4 regions of the Methylobacterium sp. Leaf111 genome follow, and region 1 is predicted to be linked to each of the others. Evidence: predicted binding sites of a transcription regulator. Region 1 holds the regulator's gene; each other region holds the start of a gene.
What was found. Region 1 encodes LexA, which represses DNA repair genes until DNA is damaged. Its sites were predicted from a motif close to TGTTCNNNNTGTGTTCNG; they were not measured.
Positions count from the first base shown of each region.

Region 1 (4,224 bases):
CCCTGGTGACGGGCAAGCGCGGCCTGATCAGCCCCGAGACCAACGACATCCTGCGCGCCGCCGGCATCTACCACGTCGTCTCGATCTCGGGCCTTCACATGGTCCTGGCGGCCGGCGTGGTGTTCTGGCTCGTGCGGGCGCTCCTGGCCCTCGTTCCGTTCGCGGCGCTGCACTGGCCGATCAAGAAGATCGCCGCTGCCGTCGCCATGGTGAGCGTGACGGCCTACTGCGTCTTCTCCGGCTGGGACATCGCAGCCGAGCGCTCGCTGATCATGACCCTCGTGATGCTCGGCGCGATCCTGGTCGACCGCCCGGCGCTCAGCATGCGAAACCTGGCCCTCGCCGCCCTGATCGCCCTGGCCCGCGAGCCGGACGGCCTCCTCGGCCCGAGCTTCCAGATGTCGTTCGCGGCGGTGGCCGGCCTGATCGCCTGCGCGCCGCTGATCGCCGGACGCGGGCGGCAGCGCGACGGTGCCGGCCTGCTCCCCCGGATCTTCGCCCTGGCGTCCGCGGCGGTCCTGGGCACCCTGGCCACGACGCTCGTGGCCCAGATCGCCACCGCGCCCTTCGCCACCTACCACTTCCAGACGGTGCAGCCCTTCGGGCTGGTGGGCAATGCGCTCACCCTGCCGCTGGTCTCCCTGGCGGTGATGCCGTCAGCGGTTCTGGGCATCCTCGCCTATCCGTTCGCGCTGGATCAGCCGGTCTGGTGGGCCATGGGCCTGGCGGTGCGGGGGATGCTGACCATCTCGACCTGGATCGCGGGCTTCGGCAACGCCGTCGTCGTGGTCCCGGCCTTCGGCACGGGGGCCCTCGGCCTCCTGGCCGCTGCCCTGATCGTCCTGACGCTCCCGGCCTCGTCGCTGCGCTGGCTCGGCCTCATTCCGGCAGCGATCGGCATCGCCTGTGCGGCTGCCCCGGATCGCTACGACATCTACGTCGATCGGGAGGGGGCGGGCGCCGCCATCCGCCAGCGCAACGGGCGGCTCGCCACCCTTGGCCGGCCGCCCCCCTTCGTGCTCGCGCAATGGCTCAAGGCCGATGGAGACGACCGACGGGTGCAGGACGTAACGGGGTTCGAGGGCGCGCGCTGCGATCGCCTGGGCTGTACCCTGACCACACCCGACGGCCGCGTGCTCGCCCTGACCACCGACAAGGGTGCCCTCGGAGAGGACTGCGCCAGGGCCGACATCCTGATCACCCGGCAATCCGCGCCCGGGGGCTGCGCCGCATCGATCGTCATCGACCGGGATTTCCTGGAATCGCACGGTGCGACCGCGATTCACCTCACCCGCGATGGGCCGTCCCTCGCCTCCGCGAAGCATCCCGGGGATGTCGTGCCCTGGCGTGCGACGCCTCTGCGCAAGCCGGTGGACCCGCCGGGAACGTCCTTGCCATCTTCGACACCGCCGGCGTCGGTCTTACCGGAAATCCCCGATCGCACCCGCGATCCGTCGGATCCGTCCGGCGATGAACCGGACGGGGACCCCCTTCAGTAGCGGCGCACCAGACTGACGAGACGTCCCTGGATCTGCACCCGATCCGGCCCGAGGACCCGCGTCTCGTAGGCCGGATTCGCCGCTTCCAGGGCGATGGACGATCCACGCCGGCGCAGGCGCTTCAGGGTCGCCTCCTCGTCGTCGATGAGGGCCACGATGATGTCGCCCGTATTGGCGGTGTCCTGCTTGCGGATGACCACCAGGTCGCCGTCGAGGATCCCGGCATCGACCATCGAATCGCCGCGCACCTCCAGGGCGTAATGCTCGCCGCCGGCCAGGAAATCCGGCGACATCGTCACCGAATGGCTCTGTTCCTGGATGGCCGAGATGGGCGTACCGGCCGCGATCCGACCCATCACCGGGATGGTCACGGCCCGACCGCTCTCGTCGGTGGCCTGCGTGGTCGGCAGTCGGGACACCGATGCGCCGGCCGGCAAGCCCTTGCCCTTGCCCTTGCCGCCTTCGACCACGCTCGGCGTGAAGCGGCGAACCTCGGAGGCCGGAGCGGCGCGCGGGGCGCCCGCATTCCCCCCGAGGCTCTCCGGCATCCGGATCACCTCGATGGCCCGCGCCCTGTTGGGCAGCCGGCGCAGGAAGCCGCGCTCCTCCAGGGCCGTGATCAGGCGGTGAATGCCCGACTTCGACTTCAGGTCGAGGGCATCCTTCATCTCGTCGAACGACGGGGGAACGCCGCTCTCGCGCATCCGAAGCTGGATGAACTGGAGCAGGTCCAGCTGCTTACGCGTCAACATGCGGGACACTCTTCGTTAGCGCCACGGATCGCGGCGGGTGGCACTAGAAACAAACCACGAACACGTTAAACGTTCCGTAAGTGTTCTGCAAGGGTTCCCATCTCAAGCCTCTCGGGCCCGATCCGTTCGATCCCCTCGGCAAGGGCGGATCCGGGCGTCGCCCGAGCGCCACGCCGGCCTGCCGCTGCGGCCATCGCTGCGACCGAGTGGTGCCCCGATCCGACGAACGAGTTGGACGGCCGGCGTCTAGACCGGTCGGCAGGGCGCCCGGGCGCAGCGCCCTCGGGTCGATGGCCCGGCGACGATCGGTTCTCTGCCGTCCTCTGCCGGCGTCGCCGACGTCGCCGACGGCGGGTCTTCAGCTAGCGCTGCCCGGTGCGCCCTGCCTTGGGCCGGTCACCCGAACCGTTGCCGCCCGTCTCGGTGGGATTGCGGGGATCCTGCCAGAAGGTATCGAACAGGCGCTGCATCGCGCGGGCGTTCTCCTGCTGCACCTCCAGGCCCGTCTGGAACATCTGCTGCATCACGTCGAAGGGCGCTTCCGTGGCCGACCTGTCCGGCCCGGCGGACTCCGGCCGGGGCGAAGCCGCGAGCCACGTCGACGCCGCACGCGGCCGTGCCTGGGGCGAGGGCGTCGCGGGCTTCGGGGCCTTGGCGCCGGAGTTCAGGAACGCCTGCATCATCTCCGACCAGGCATTGGGCGGGAAGCCGAAGGGGTTCGCCTCGGCGCGCGGGACCGGCGCCGCGGCAGGCGCTTGGTTGATCATGACGTGGACGATCCCCGCCACCACCATGCCGGCCATGATCGGCAGCATCTGCTTCAAGGCCGGCATCGCCACGCCGCTGACGGCAGCGGCCTGCTGCAGAACGGCCTGACTCAGATGGGGCGAGCCGAAGAGTTGCTGGACCAGCATGTCCATCTGCGGCGTCGCGCTCGACGCCTTCGGCGCGGCGGGGCCGACGAGATTGAAGAGGTGGGCGAAGCCGGTCGGATCCTGGGCGACGTTCCGCTGCAGCCCCATCGTGAGGGCCGGAAGCAGGGCTTCCATCGCGCGCAGGCTCTGCTCCGGCGACAAACCGAACTGCCGTCCGAAACCCTGCGCGTTGGGGCCCGCCTGCGCCTGAAGGATGTCGAACAGATTGAACATGGCGGCCTCGCGGACGAACTGCGGCTTTCCCGGTCATCGACCCGGGCGCGCCGCGCGAATTCTGTCGCATCCGGTCGGTACTGACCAGCCCGGGCGCCTCACGACGGCCCGATTCCCCGTCGACGGGGGCCCGTATCAACCCGTTTCTTGCCCCGGACCCGCGATGCGCTTCCCTTCGCCCCTGATCGAGGCGCGCCTGGTGCGTCGCTACAACCGCTTTCTCGCCGACCTGCAGCTTGCCGACGGGTCCGTGATCACGGCCCATTGCCCCAACCCGGGGGCGATGCTGGGACTTGCGGTGCCGGGCGCGCGGGCCCTGTTGTCCGACGTCCGGAGCCCGACGCGCAAGCTCCCCTTTTCCTGGGAACTGGTGGAGGCGGATCTGCCCGGCGGCCGGCAATGGGTCGGCATCAACACGATGCGGCCGAACGCCCTGGTGGCGGAGGCCTTCGCCGCCGGCGGCCTGCCGTGCCTCGCCGGCTACACGGGCCTGCGCCCCGAAGTCCGCTACGCCCGGGCCAGCCGGGTCGACTTCCTCGCCACCGGGGAGGGGATGCCGCCCTGCCATGTCGAGGTGAAGAACTGTCACCTGATGCGCAGCCCCGGCCTCGCGGAATTTCCCGATTGCGTCGCCGCCCGCAGCGCCCGCCACATGACGGACCTCGCGGCCGTCGTCGAGGCCGGGGGCCGTGCCATGGTCATCATCGTGGTGCAGATGTGGGCGGATCGCTTCGATGCCGCGCGGGACCTCGATCCTGCCTTCGACCGGGCGCTTCAGGCCGCTCGGGCGGCCGGCGTCGCCGTCCACGCCCATCGCTGCCGCAT
Region 1 covers NZ_LMNE01000024.1:23,028-27,251, reverse strand. Annotated here, with positions in the region: gene ASF41_RS14490 (ComEC/Rec2 family competence protein) at 1-1,499, shown strand, start outside; gene lexA (transcriptional repressor LexA) at 1,493-2,251, opposite strand; gene ASF41_RS14480 (DUF937 domain-containing protein) at 2,614-3,399, opposite strand; gene sfsA (DNA/RNA nuclease SfsA) at 3,563-4,224, shown strand, end outside.

Region 2 (4,224 bases), on a different contig from region 1:
CCTTCTACAACGGCCGTCAGTTCCCGGATTCCTACAAGGGCGGCATCTTCACCGCCGAGCACGGCTCCTGGAATCGCACCCAGCCCCTCGGGGCGCGGATCATGTTCGTGCCCATCGACAAGGACGGCAAGGCCGGCGCGCCGAAGCCCTTCGCGGAGGGCTGGCTGACGCAGGACGGCGAGTATCTCGGTCGCCCGACCGACGTGGCGGTGCTCCTCGACGGCTCGCTCCTCGTGGCCGACGACACGGCGGGCGCGATCTACCGCATCTCCTACGAGGGCAAGTAGCGTGCGGTCCGTCTCCGGAACCGCGGGGCCCGTCCGGGCGGCTTTGCTGGGCGTCCTCCCGATCCTGCTCCTCGGTCACGGGGCGTGGGCGGGGGACGCGAAGGCCGGCCGCAAGGCGGCGGTGGCCTGCCAGACCTGCCACGGCCTCGACGGGGTCTCGAAGCTCCCCGAGGCTCCGAACCTGTCGGGTCAGGTCGAACCGTACCTCGTAAAGGCGCTCAAGGAATATCGGGACGGCACGCGGCGCAACGAGATCATGAACGTCGTGGCCAAGCCTCTCAGCGACATCGAGATCGCCGATCTGGCCGCCTATTACGCGGCGATCCAGGTCGACGTTCTCCCTCCGGGCTGACCGGCGGATTCAGGAACGAGAAAAGCCGCCGGGCATCGTGCCCGGCGGCCTTTTTTCTGGCTTTGAGAGCCGCGCCATCCCGTTCCGGGAGCGCGGAAGGCCCTCAGGCCTCCCCCTCGTCGAGCTCGTCCTCGGTCGGCTTGGCGTTCTCGAGGATCTTCTCGGCGACGAGCCCGGAATTCTGGCGGATCGAGGTCTCGATCTTGCCGGCGATCTCCGGGTTGTCGCGCAGGAAGCCCTTCGAGTTCTCGCGGCCCTGGCCGAGGCGCTGGCTGGCATAGGAGAACCAGGCGCCGGACTTCTCGACGATACCGGCCTTGACGCCGAGGTCGATGAGCTCGCCGACCTTGGAGACGCCTTCGCCGAACATGATGTCGAACTCGACCTGCTTGAAGGGCGGCGCGACCTTGTTCTTCACGACCTTGACGCGGACCTGGTTGCCGATGGCCTCGTCACGATCCTTCAGGGTCGAGACGCGGCGGATGTCGAGGCGCACGGAGGCGTAGAACTTCAGGGCGTTGCCGCCCGTGGTGGTCTCGGGGCTGCCGTACATCACGCCGATCTTCATGCGGATCTGGTTGATGAAGATGACCATGCACTTCGAGCGCGAGATCGAGCCGGTGAGCTTGCGCAGGGCCTGGCTCATCAGGCGCGCCTGGAGGCCGGGCTGCGAATCGCCCATCTCGCCCTCGATCTCGGCGCGCGGCGTCAGGGCCGCCACCGAATCGACCACCAGCACGTCGATGGCCCCCGAGCGCACCAGGGTGTCGGTGATCTCCAGGGCCTGCTCGCCGGTGTCGGGCTGCGAGATCAGGAGGTCGTCGAGCTGCACGCCGAGCTTGCGGGCGTAGACTGGGTCGAGGGCGTGCTCGGCGTCCACGAAGGCGCAGACGCCGCCCTTCTTCTGGGCCTCCGCGATGGTGTGCAGGGCGAGCGTGGTCTTGCCCGAGGATTCCGGGCCGTAGATCTCGATGACGCGGCCGCGGGGCAGGCCACCCACGCCGAGGGCGATGTCGAGGCCCAGCGAGCCGGTGGAGATCACCTCGACCTCCGCGACCTTGTCGTTCTTGCCCAGGCGCATGATCGAGCCCTTGCCGAAGGCCCGCTCGATCTGCGACAGCGCGGCGTCGATCGCCTTCGCCTTGTCCTTGTCCACCATCGGGGAATCCACAACTTTCAGCGCGGGCTGGGCCATTCGTCGGCATCCTTATGCATGGGGGAGGTGCAAGGCTCAATGCGCCCCGGTTGCCGATTGTGTACCTGTTTTGTTCTCATCGGGCAAGGCCGACGCGGAAGAAATCGCGCGTCCTGGCGCGACGTCGTCCCCCGCATCGGCCCTCAGCGGGCGATGGTCTCCTTCACCGTCTCCACGAGCTGCTTCAGGCTGAAGGGCTTGGGCAGGAAGTTGAAATCCTCGCCGTCGGGGAGGTTCTTGCGGAAGGCGTCCTCGGCGTAGCCCGACACGAAGATGACCTTGAGGTCGGGGGATTGCTTGCGCAGTTCGCGCAGGAGGGTCGGCCCGTCCATCTCGGGCATCACCACGTCGGAGACGACGAGATCGATGGTCTCGGTGGTCTCGGCGATGATCCGCAGGGCATCGAGGCCCGAGGCGGCTTCGAGCACGGTGTAGCCGCGGGCCGACAGGGCGCGGCTGTTCACGGCGCGCACGGGGTCCTCGTCCTCCACCAGCAGGATCACGCCCTGGCCGGTATGGTCCGGCGCCGGCTTGCGGGGCGCGGGCTTCTCGCCGTCTGGGCGTGGCCGGTCCGGCCCGCCCTTGAGCCGGGTGGCCGCGATCGCGGCGGTGCTCTGCCCCGTCGGGGGGGCCAGCGCGAGCTCCGGCTCGGGCGCGGGCTCGGCGGCGGGTTCGTGGCGCGGGAAGTAGATCCGGAAGGCGGTGCCCTCCCCCACCGTGGAGCGCACGTCGATGGTGCCGCCGCTCTGCTTGACGATGCCGAACACCGTCGAGAGGCCGAGGCCCGTGCCCTTGCCGATCTCCTTGGTGGTGAAGAACGGCTCGAAGATCTTTTCCATGACGTCGGGCGGAATACCCTGCCCGGTGTCCAGGACCTCGATCAGCACGTGGTCGCCCACCGGCATGCCGACGCGGTTCTCGCTCGGAACGGCCTCGTCGACGACGTTGGCGGTGCGGATCAGCAGGCGGCCGCCCTCCGGCATCGCGTCGCGCGCGTTCACCGCGAGGTTCACGATCACCTGCTCGAACTGGTTCACGTCGGCCTTGATCGGCCAGATGTCGCGCCCGTGCTTCAGGTCGAGGTCGACCCGCTCGCCGAGCAGACGCTTGAGCAGGAGCGTGAGGTCCGAGAGGGCCTCGCCGACGTTCATCACCTCCGGGCGCAGGGTCTGGCGCCGCGAGAAGGCGAGCAGCTGGCGCACCAGGCTCGCGGCCCGGTTCGCGTTCTGCTTGATCTGCATGATGTCCTGGAAGGCCGGGTCGGTCGGCCGGTGGCTGGCCAGGAGCAGGTCCGAGTAGCCGATGATCGCCTGGAGGACGTTGTTGAAGTCGTGGGCGATGCCGCCGGCGAGCTGGCCCACCGTGTCCATCTTCTGCGCCTGCGCCACCTGCTGCTCGAGCTGGCGCTGGGCGGTGGTGTCGAGGGCATAGAGGATGACCCGCTCGCGGTCGCTCTGCTCGGCCTCGTCCCGGCCGCCGCCGCCCGCCGGCTCGCCGCCCGCCGGGCTCAGCCAGACGCGGGCCGACCGGTTGCCGGGGCCCGAGAGTGCGATCTCGATGGGCTGCACCTCGACGAGACCGGCCGCGGCCTTGCCCAGGGCCGCCTCGAGGCCGGCGCGATCGCGCTCGGCGATGGCATCCCACATGGTGGGCTCGCCCTGGAGGTCGTTGCGCCCATCGGGCAGGGCCTGGCGCGGAAGCCCGCCGAACAGCCGTGCGAAGGAGGCGTTGGCGCGGGCGATGTGGCCGCTCTGGTCGAGGGTCGCGATGGCGATGGGGCTGTTGTTCAGGAAGCGGGCGAGCCGCACCTCGGCGACCCGCTGCGGCTCGTCGCTCTCGGCACCCGCCGAGCGGTTGAGCACGAAGGTGCGCGACGGGCCGGGCCGTCCGTCCTGGCCGAAGGCGACCCGATGGTACAGGCGCGCGGGCAGCGGATGTCCGTTGCGGCGGCGCAGGTCGAGGTCGAACCGGTCGGTCCGGACCTCGCCCGGCAGGCCCTCCGAGGCGGTCAGGACGTCGGCGCCGGGGGCGATCTCGGGCAGGCGCAGGCCGCCGGAGCCGACCGTCGCGAGGTCGTAGCCGAGCCAGGCCGCGAGGGTCGCGTTCATGTAGACGATCGCGCCGGTCGGATCGATCGAGAGGAAGCCGGCGGGGGCGTGGTCGAGATAGTCGATCGCGTGCTGGAGTTCCTGGAAGACGTTCTCCTGGCGCTCGCGCTCGTGGGTGATGTCGCTCACCGTCCACAGGGTCGCCGGGCGACGGGGCCGCTCGATCGGGCGCACGCTGATGCGGAACCAGGCGAAGGCCCGCTCGGCCGCGCTGCCCGGAGGCGGGGCCATCCGGATCTCCTCGGCATGCCCGAGGCCGTCGCGGGAGGCCTGGGCGAGGCG
Region 2 covers NZ_LMNE01000017.1:40,833-45,056, reverse strand. Annotated here, with positions in the region: gene ASF41_RS11915 (sorbosone dehydrogenase family protein) at 1-287, shown strand, start outside; gene ASF41_RS11910 (c-type cytochrome) at 289-639, shown strand; gene recA (recombinase RecA) at 743-1,834, opposite strand; gene cckA (cell cycle histidine kinase CckA) at 1,978-4,224, opposite strand, start outside.
Region 2: recA (recombinase RecA) is a predicted target of LexA. The motif match lies at 1,895-1,912, and genes of this name have one in related genera.

Region 3 (4,224 bases), on a different contig from region 1:
GGTCGCGGGCGATGGCCTTGCGCATCCGCTCCAGGCGATGGACCAGCGGGTCGCTCGAGATTTCCAGCAAACGCCGCTCGCCGCGCTGGATGCGCCAGATCAGATCGTAGAGCAGGGCGTAGCGCTCAGGGTCGCGGTGCAGCACCACCCGGGCGACCATCTCGCCCACCCCGCGCGGCAGGCTCAAGGGAGCTTCCTCCGAGGGCGCGGGGGGCGGCGCCCCGAACAGCCCGGACGCTTCGCCGATGGACCACAGCACCCGCTCCGGCGGGATGCCCCGGCCGGCGAGGCGACGGGCCGCGGCCCGGAAGCCCTCGAGGTCGGCGCCCGGGGAGAGGTCGACGGCTTCGAGCGCGCCGCGCCCGAACCCTGTCCCCTCCGCGGGGGAGGGAGGAGCCGATCGGTGTGCGCCCGCCATCCTAGAACAGCGACAATTGCTTGGGCGGGTCGGCGAGCCGTGCCCGCAGGTCGAGCCGGTCGGTGAGGCCGCCCGCCGGATGGTAGTCGGCGGCGATGAGGAAGGGCCGCGCCCGCTTCAGGGCCGAGGTCAGGCGGGCGACGTCGTCGAGGCGCAGGCGGGTGTGCCGGCGGGCCCGGATGATCTTGTCCACCGCCCGGGCGCCGAGGCCCGGCACCCGCAGCAGCATCTCGCGGTCGGCGGCGTTCACGTCGACGGGAAAGCGCGCCCGGTGCTTCAGGGCCCAGGCCAGCTTCGGGTCGATGTCGAGGGAGAGCATCCCGTCCTCGGTGGCATCGGCCACGTCGTCGGGGGTGAAGGCGTAGTACCGCAGCAGCCAGTCGCCCTGGTACAGGCGGTGCTCGCGCTGGAGCGGCGGCGCGGTCAGCGGCAGGATGGTGGACCCGTCCGGGATCGGGCTGAAGGCCGAGTAGTAGACCCGCTTGAGGTTGTAGGAGCCGTAGAGCAGGGCGCTCTTGCGGATCAGCGCCTCGTCCGTGGTGGCGTCGGCCCCGACGATGACCTGCGTCGACTGCCCGGCCGGCGAGAACCGGCGCTTCTCGGATTTCGCCTCGGCGATGCGCTCGCCGATCTGCGCGATGGCGTTCTGGATGACGGCGCCGTCCTTCTCGGGGGCCAGGCGCTCCAGGCTCGCCTCGGTGGGCAACTCGACGTTGATCGACAGGCGGTCGGCGTAGAGGCCCGCCTCCTCGATCAGCCAGGGGCTCGCCTCCGGGATCGACTTCAGGTGGATGTAGCCGCGAAAGCCGTGGTCGCGCCGCAGCGATTTCGCCACCCGCGTCAGCAACTCCATGGTGTGATCGGGCGACTTGATGATGCCCGACGAGAGGAACAGGCCCTCGATGTAGTTGCGCTTGTAGAACTCCACCGTGAGGGTCACGACCTCCTCGACGGAGAACTTCGCTCGCTGCACGTTGGAGGAGCGCCGGTTCACGCAGTAGGCGCAGTCGAACAGGCAGTAATTCGTCAGCAGAATCTTCAGGAGCGAGATGCAGCGCCCGTCCGGCGTATAGGCGTGGCAGATGCCGGCGCCGGTGGTCGAGCCGAGCTCGCCCTTGCCGGCCGTGCGCTTGGGCGCCCCGGACGACGAGCACGAGGCGTCGTACTTGGCGGCATCGGCGAGGATGCGCAGCTTCTTCGCGAGCGTTTCGTCCATCGACGAGAAATGCGCCTCGTTCGCGCTTCGTTCAAGTTTTCGCGTGCGGATTCGGGCTTTCTCCGCCGCCGCGATGTCGCAGCCTTATATCGGGGAACCAAAGCCCGGAACCCGGTCCCGAAGCTAAGCCTCGTGGTCGAGGGGCTCGGCGTCGGGATCAGCCTCGATCACCCGTCGGCTGAGGCCGTACGGGAAGCCGGCGCGGGCCATGGCGGCGAGATCCCGGTCGCGATGGGCCTCGCGCGTCCCAGGCCGGCGCCAGGGTCCGAGGCGCCGCCGCTTGGCATAGGCCCGGGCCGCTTCCGCCTCGAGGTCGACGCCCGCCTCCGCCGTCTCGCGCTCGGCCTCCATCGCGCTCGCCACCTGCTCGCGCGACACGCCCTTGGCGGCGAGCTTGGCCGACAGGGCCCGGGCGGAGGCACCGCGCCGGCGCAGGGCCGCGAGGCGCCCGGCGGTGAAGCGGGCGTCGTCGACGAGGCCGGCGCCGACCGCGCGGGCGACCGTGGCCTCGATCGCCTCGGCGAAGGCGCTCGCCTCCTCCCCGCGCAGGCGGCAGCGCTTGTCGACCCGGCGCTTCAGGGTCTGCCGCAGCATCGCCACGGAGGCGCTGTAGCGTTCGAGGTAATGCAGGGCCGCCCGCTCGAGATAGGCGGGGGTGACGGGCGGGGGCGGTTTGACCTCGGCCCGGTCATCCGGTGCGGCTCCGGTGGGGCGGCGGGACGCAACGTTTCGCGGTGTCATCGGTTCTTCACGATCCGGACGGGGTTCGGGGGTCGGTCTCGCAGATATGGTGATCCCGCTGGACAAAGGCTCGTTCCTGCCATGCCGGCATTTCTCGTGAGACGCGAGTGGCTTCTCGTCCTTCTGGCGCTCGGCTTCGCCGTCGTGGCGGGGATGCTGGTCTACCTGTCGCGTCCCACCACCCTGACCGTGGCGGTCGGTCCCCGCGACGGCGCCGAGGCGACCCTGCTTCAGACCTACGCCCAGGCTCTGGCCCGCGGTCGCGAGGATGTCCGCCTCAAGCTGAACTTCTACGATGACGTGCGTGACAGCGCGGAGGCGCTCCAGCGCAACAAGGCCGACCTCGCCGTGGTCCGGCCCGACGTCCTCCTACCCGAGAACGGGCTCACCCTGGCGATCCTGCACGACGAGGCCCTGCTGATCGCCGCGCCGGAAGCGGCGGGCATCGAGAACTTCCCCGACCTCGCGCGCAAGCGCCTCGGCGTGGTCGAGCGGCACGCCGCCGACATGCCGTTCCTGACGAACCTCCTCGCCTTCTACGACTTCTCCGCCCAGCCGGCGGCCGAGCCGGTCCCCGAAACCGGGCTCGGCCCGGCCCGGATCGCCCTCGTGCCGCTCACCCCCCAGGAGGTCACCAGCGCCATCGCGGAGGGCCGCGTCGACGCGGTGGCGGTCATCGCCGCTCCGGCTTCGAAGGCGGCGATCTCGACGGTGCGTGCCGTCGAGGCGGCCTCGGCCGAGAAGAAGATCAATTTCGTCTCCGTGCCGGATGGCGGGGCGATCATCCAGCGGATGCCCGAGTTGCAATCCGTGACGATCCCGGCGGGCACCTTCGGCGGTCGCCCGAAGCGCCCGGACGAGGACGTGAAGACGGTGGGCGCCTCCTACCGGCTGATGGCCCGCGGCGGCGTTAGCCGCTTCACGGTCGCCTCGGTGACCCAGCACCTGTTCGAGTGGCGCTCGAAGCTGGCGCCCCTGGCGCCGATCGCCAACCTGATGAAGGCGCCGGACTTCGATTCCACTGTCGCGGCCACGAGCGCTCGCCTGCCGAATCATCCCGGCGCGGTGGACTACTTCGAGCGCGAACAGCAGACGATGTTCGAGCGCTACGAGGACTACATCTACCTGCTGGCGTTCTTCGGTGGCACTGTCGGCTCAGGTGTCGCCTGGGTCGCCCAGCGCCTCGCCCGAAAGCGGCGCGAGCGCATCGACATCGTCCTCGACCGGCTCCTCGACATTCTGCGCGAGGTGCGCGCCGCCACCGGCAAGGCCGACCTCGACGGCCTCGTGCGCGAGACCGACGACCTCGTGGCCGACGTCGTCCAGCATGCCCGCGAGCGCAACATCGACAACCGCACCGTGAGCGCCCTCATCCTGGCCATCGACGCGGTCCATGCGGCGATCAATGACGAGCGCCGCAATCTCGGCGCGGGTGACATCGAGAGCGGGCGGGCGGTGGACCACGCTCGCACGGCCCGCCTCCTCTCGCTCCACACGCCGGCGGCGGAGTAGCCGGCCGAGACCCGATCGCGACGCGGCGGACGCCCGGGATCAGCCCGCCGCGTCGAGTTCGGGGCCGCGGGTGACGTCGAGGCCGCTCGGTGCGCCCGGCGGCGGGCCGACCGTGACGGGCCGGCCCGTGCGGGCCGCCTCATAGATCGCCTCCATCAGCACCTGGTCCTGCAGGCCCTCCTCGCCGGGGGTGCGCGGGCGCCGATCCTCCTGGATGCAGCGCGCCATGTGGTCGATCTCCAGGGCGAACTGGTTCTTCTGCGCGAGGATGCGGGTGTCCTGCGATTCCGCCTGCCCGTCCGGTCGCGCGATCACCAGGCGCTGGCCGCGATACGCG
Region 3 covers NZ_LMNE01000001.1:928,899-933,122, reverse strand. Annotated here, with positions in the region: gene ASF41_RS04180 (UdgX family uracil-DNA binding protein) at 1-418, opposite strand, end outside; gene ASF41_RS04175 (putative DNA modification/repair radical SAM protein) at 420-1,634, opposite strand; gene ASF41_RS04170 (regulatory protein RecX) at 1,758-2,375, opposite strand; gene ASF41_RS04165 (TAXI family TRAP transporter solute-binding subunit) at 2,457-3,887, shown strand; gene ASF41_RS04160 (Gfo/Idh/MocA family protein) at 3,927-4,224, opposite strand, start outside.
Region 3: ASF41_RS04175 (putative DNA modification/repair radical SAM protein) is a predicted target of LexA. The motif match lies at 1,652-1,669, and genes of this name have one in related genera.

Region 4 (4,224 bases), on a different contig from region 1:
AGCCGGGGCGCCACCGCGTGCCATGTGGCGTGGGTCTGCGGATGACCGTGCAGGAGCAGCACCGGCAGACGCGGCCCGCCCGGGGACAGGGCGACCCGGAGGCGCAGGTCGGGCAGCGTCGCGTCGGCGAGGTCGAAGCCCGACAGGAACGGACACGGCCCGCGGCTGAGGAGAGCGATCGGCGGCATGGTGTCCCCGGAAACGTCGCGGACAGGGTTCGACCGTCCCGGCGCCGCAGCTGTGCCGTCGGGGCCGGGCAGGGATTCGGCCCGGGGCGAGGATGGCACGGGCGGCGCGCGGCGGCGAGACTGCCGCGCCCGTGCCGGGCCGGCCATCGGGGGCGGCTGCGTCGGGGGGACCGCGCGTCTCAGCCCTTCCAGTTCTTCAAGGCCCCGAACGGGCTCAGCGCCGGGTCGGCCGCCGGCGGGTTCAGCACCGGCTCGACCTGCGCGATGGCGTCCGCCAGGGAGAAGGCCGAGCCGCTGGTCAGCTTGCCGCCGGCGGCATCCTTGTGGCCGCCGCCGCGAAAGCGCCGCGCGCCTTCCAGGGCGGTCTCGTTGTTGGAGCGGAAGGACATGGTTCCCGCCCGCTGCACGTTGAGCACGCGCTTGGCCCGGCCGCTCTCCATGATCAGGTCCGAGACCCGCTGGAAGGTGCCGGAATCGAGGCCGAAGGACATCAGCGTGCCGTCCGAGAGGGGATGGAACAGGTCCGAGCGGGCGAGCACCCGGGCGATGCGCATGCGGGTGGTGAGGGTGCGGTCGTCGCCTTCGTCCTCTGCGAGGTAGCCGTCGAGGATCGCCTTGCGCAGGGCCGGCACCTGGCCCTCGATCACGGCCGGGGAGGCGCCCTCGCCGAGGAGGCGGGCCGCGCCGAGGAGGAGGTCGCCGACGAACCGGTCGTGCCAGGGATGCCCGATGGGCACGAGGTTCGAGACGTTGTCCCAGAACATCTCGTCGAGGCTCAGGCCGTTGCGGAAGGCCGGCCGGTCCTTGCGCCACAGATCGACGGCATCGACCGCCGTCACCAGGGCGCCGAGGATCGGATCCGCGCCGGTCTCGCGGGTCGCGTAGAGGGCCCGGTGCTCGTAGGCCATGCGGGTGGCGCAGCAGGCCTCGTCGATGAGCACGACGATGTTCGGATCTTCCAGGTCGAAGCGCTGCAGACTCGGCACCGCGGGATCGGCCTGCGGTGCGAGGCCCTGCTCGCGCAGCTGGTCGACCGAGGAGGCGTGGTGATCGAGGACGACGAGGCGGTGGCGCGCGGTCGGATCGCGGCGGCGGTTCAGGGCGGCGAAGTTGCGGATGAAGGTCACGGCCACCGTCTCGAGGCCGAGGTCGGTCATCACGATCATTTCCGGGGCGGACGCCTTGCCGAGGCGCTTCAGCTCGGTCTCGACCACCGGCCCGACATCGGAATAGCGCGGCACGTGCACGATGCGGGCGACCTCGGCGAACTGGCCGACCACCGTGGAGGCGCCGTAGCCGTCGAGGTCGTGGTGGGTGATCTGGGTGATGTTCAAGAACCTGTCCTCGGGCGAATCGCCAAGCGCGGGCTTCGGCTGTCCTGGGCGCCCTTATGCGGCACGCCCCGGTCCACGGCGAGCCCCCGCGCGGTGAGCCGCGGCGAGGCTGCGTCGGTTCCGCGGTGGATCGAGACCCGTCAGGGCTTGATTCCCGTGCCCGGACCGGGATTCTGCGAACAGACCACGAACATCAGCGACAGAACGATCGGAGGAACGTCCGCGATGGACCCGGACGACGCGGGCGCGATCCGCAAGATCATCCATATCGACATGGACGCCTTCTACGCCTCGGTGGAGCAGCGCGACGACCCGGCGTTGCGGGGCCGCCCGGTCGCGGTGGGCGGATCGCGCGAGCGCGGCGTGGTGGCGGCGGCGAGCTACGAGGCGCGTGCCTTCGGCGTTCGCTCGGCCATGCCCTCCGTCACGGCGCGCCGGCTCTGCCCCGACCTGGTCTTCGTCAAGCCGCGCTTCGAGGTCTACCGGGGGATCTCGGATCAAATCCGGGCGGTCTTCGCCGAGCATACCGACCTGGTCGAGCCCGTCGCCCTCGACGAGGCCTATCTCGACGTGACGGAGAACCGGCAGCGTCTGCCGACCGCCACCGCGGTGGCCCGCGCGATCCGGGACTCGATCCGCGCGCAGACCGGCCTCGTGGCCTCGGCGGGCGTCTCCTACAACAAGTTCCTGGCCAAGGTGGCGTCCGACTTCCGCAAGCCCGACGCCCTGTTCGTGATCACCCCCGCCATGGGGCCGGCCTTCGTCGAGGACCTGCCGATCGGGCGCTTCCACGGGATCGGCCCCGTCACCGAAGCGCGGATGAAGGCGCTCGGCATCCTGACCGGACGCGACCTGCGCGCCCTCAGCCTGGAGACCCTGACGAAGCGGTTCGGCGCCTCGGCGCCCTACTATTATGGGGTGTCGCGGGGCATCGACGTCCGTCCGGTCCGGGCGAACCGGATCCGGAAATCCATCGGCGCCGAGAACACCTTCTCGGAGGACTCTGCCGATTACGGGGTGCTCGCGGGGCGCCTGGCGCCGATCCTCGACAAGGTCTGGGGCGCCGCCACCGCCAGGGAGGTCCGGGCCCGCACGGTGACGCTCAAGGTGAAGTTCGCGGATTTCGAGCAGATCACCCGGGCCCGCTCGCTGCCCGGCTTCGTCCCGGACCGCGCCGTCCTGGAGGAAACCGTTCTGGTCCTCCTGCGCGACCTGTTCCCCCTGCGGCGCAGCGTCCGCCTCCTCGGCGTCTCCCTCTCCGCCCTGGAACACGGCCCCGCGCCCGAGCCGCGCCAGCTCGGCCTCGGATTGTAGAGGCGCGCCCGGTTCCCCGGCGTCAGGGACACGCCGCCACGCCGGCGACGCGCCGGCTGCGCCGCAGAACGAGGAGGAAAGCGAGGCCGACCGCCGCCATCGCTGACCCCGCCACCGAGACCGCCGGATAGCCTCCGCCGAGGTCGATCACGAGGCCGCCGAGGGCCGCACCGATGGCGTTGCCGAGGTTGAACGCACCGATGTTCAGGGCCGAGGCGAGGTTGGGCGCCTCGCCGGCCTCCGCCATCACCCGCATCTGTAGGGGCGGCACCAGGGCGAAGCTCGCGACGCCCCAGAGTAGGATGAGCGGGGCGGCGACCCAGCGCGAGTCCATCCCGACGGCGAACACCCCGAGCAGCAGGACCAGGGCCACCAGGGAGGCGATGATCGTTCCGTCCACCGTGCGGTCGGCCAGGCGTCCGCCGGCCCAGTTCCCGAGGGTCAGGCCGACGCCGTAGACCACCAGCATGGCCGTGACGAAGGAGGCGTCCGCCCCCGTCTCGATGCGCAGGATCGGGACGATGTAGGTGAAGACCGTGAACATGGCGCTCGACCCGAGGACCATGAGCGCGAGGGCGCCGAGGACGGCCGGCCGCGCCACGACGCGCAGCTCCGCGCGGATGTCGGGGGCGCCGTCCACGGGCAGGGGCGGCAGGGCCAGCCGCAGCGACAGCATCGCGACGGCGCCGATGCCGGCGATGCCCCAGAAGGCCGCGCGCCAGCCCAGCGCCTCCCCCACCCAGGCGGCGAGGGGCACGCCGCCGATCGTCGCGATGGTCAGGCCGGAGAACATCGCGGCCACAGCGGCCGCACGCCGCTCGGGCCGTACGAGGCTGGCGGCCACCACCGATCCGATCCCGAAGAAGGCGCCGTGGTTGAAGGCCGTGACGATCCGTGCCGCGAGCAGCATCGCGTAACCGTCGGCGAGGGCCGAAATCACGCTGCCCACCGTGAAGATGCCCATCAGACCCTCGAGAAGCGCCCGGCGCGGCACCCGCGCGAAGGCGAGGGTCATTAGCGGGGCGCCGATCAGGACGCCGAGCGCATAGGCGCTGACCAGCAGGCCGGCGGCCGGGATCGAGACGCCGAGATCGTTCGCGATCAGCGGCAGCATGCCCATCGGCGAGAATTCGGTGACGCCGATCCCGAAGGCTCCGATGCTCAGCGCCAGCAGGGCAGGATGGATTGTCATGGGGGTTGCCTTTCGGTCATTGTTCCCGACAGGCACATGATGCAGCGCGACACCGGGCGGTAGCCCGATCTCCGGACCGACATCTGTGCGTCAGGAGCACGAATGCCGCGAGACCGAATCGACCGGACGGGGGAGATGGCGGCCTTCCTCGCCATTGCGCGAGACGGCAGCCTGTCCGCGGCGGCCCGCGGGCTGG
Region 4 covers NZ_LMNE01000045.1:389,965-394,188, reverse strand. Annotated here, with positions in the region: gene ASF41_RS18610 (alpha/beta fold hydrolase) at 1-188, opposite strand, end outside; gene ASF41_RS18605 (hypothetical protein) at 368-1,522, opposite strand; gene dinB (DNA polymerase IV) at 1,748-2,836, shown strand; gene ASF41_RS18595 (MFS transporter) at 2,859-4,028, opposite strand; gene ASF41_RS18590 (LysR family transcriptional regulator) at 4,131-4,224, shown strand, end outside.
Region 4: dinB (DNA polymerase IV) is a predicted target of LexA. The motif match lies at 1,698-1,715, and genes of this name have one in related genera.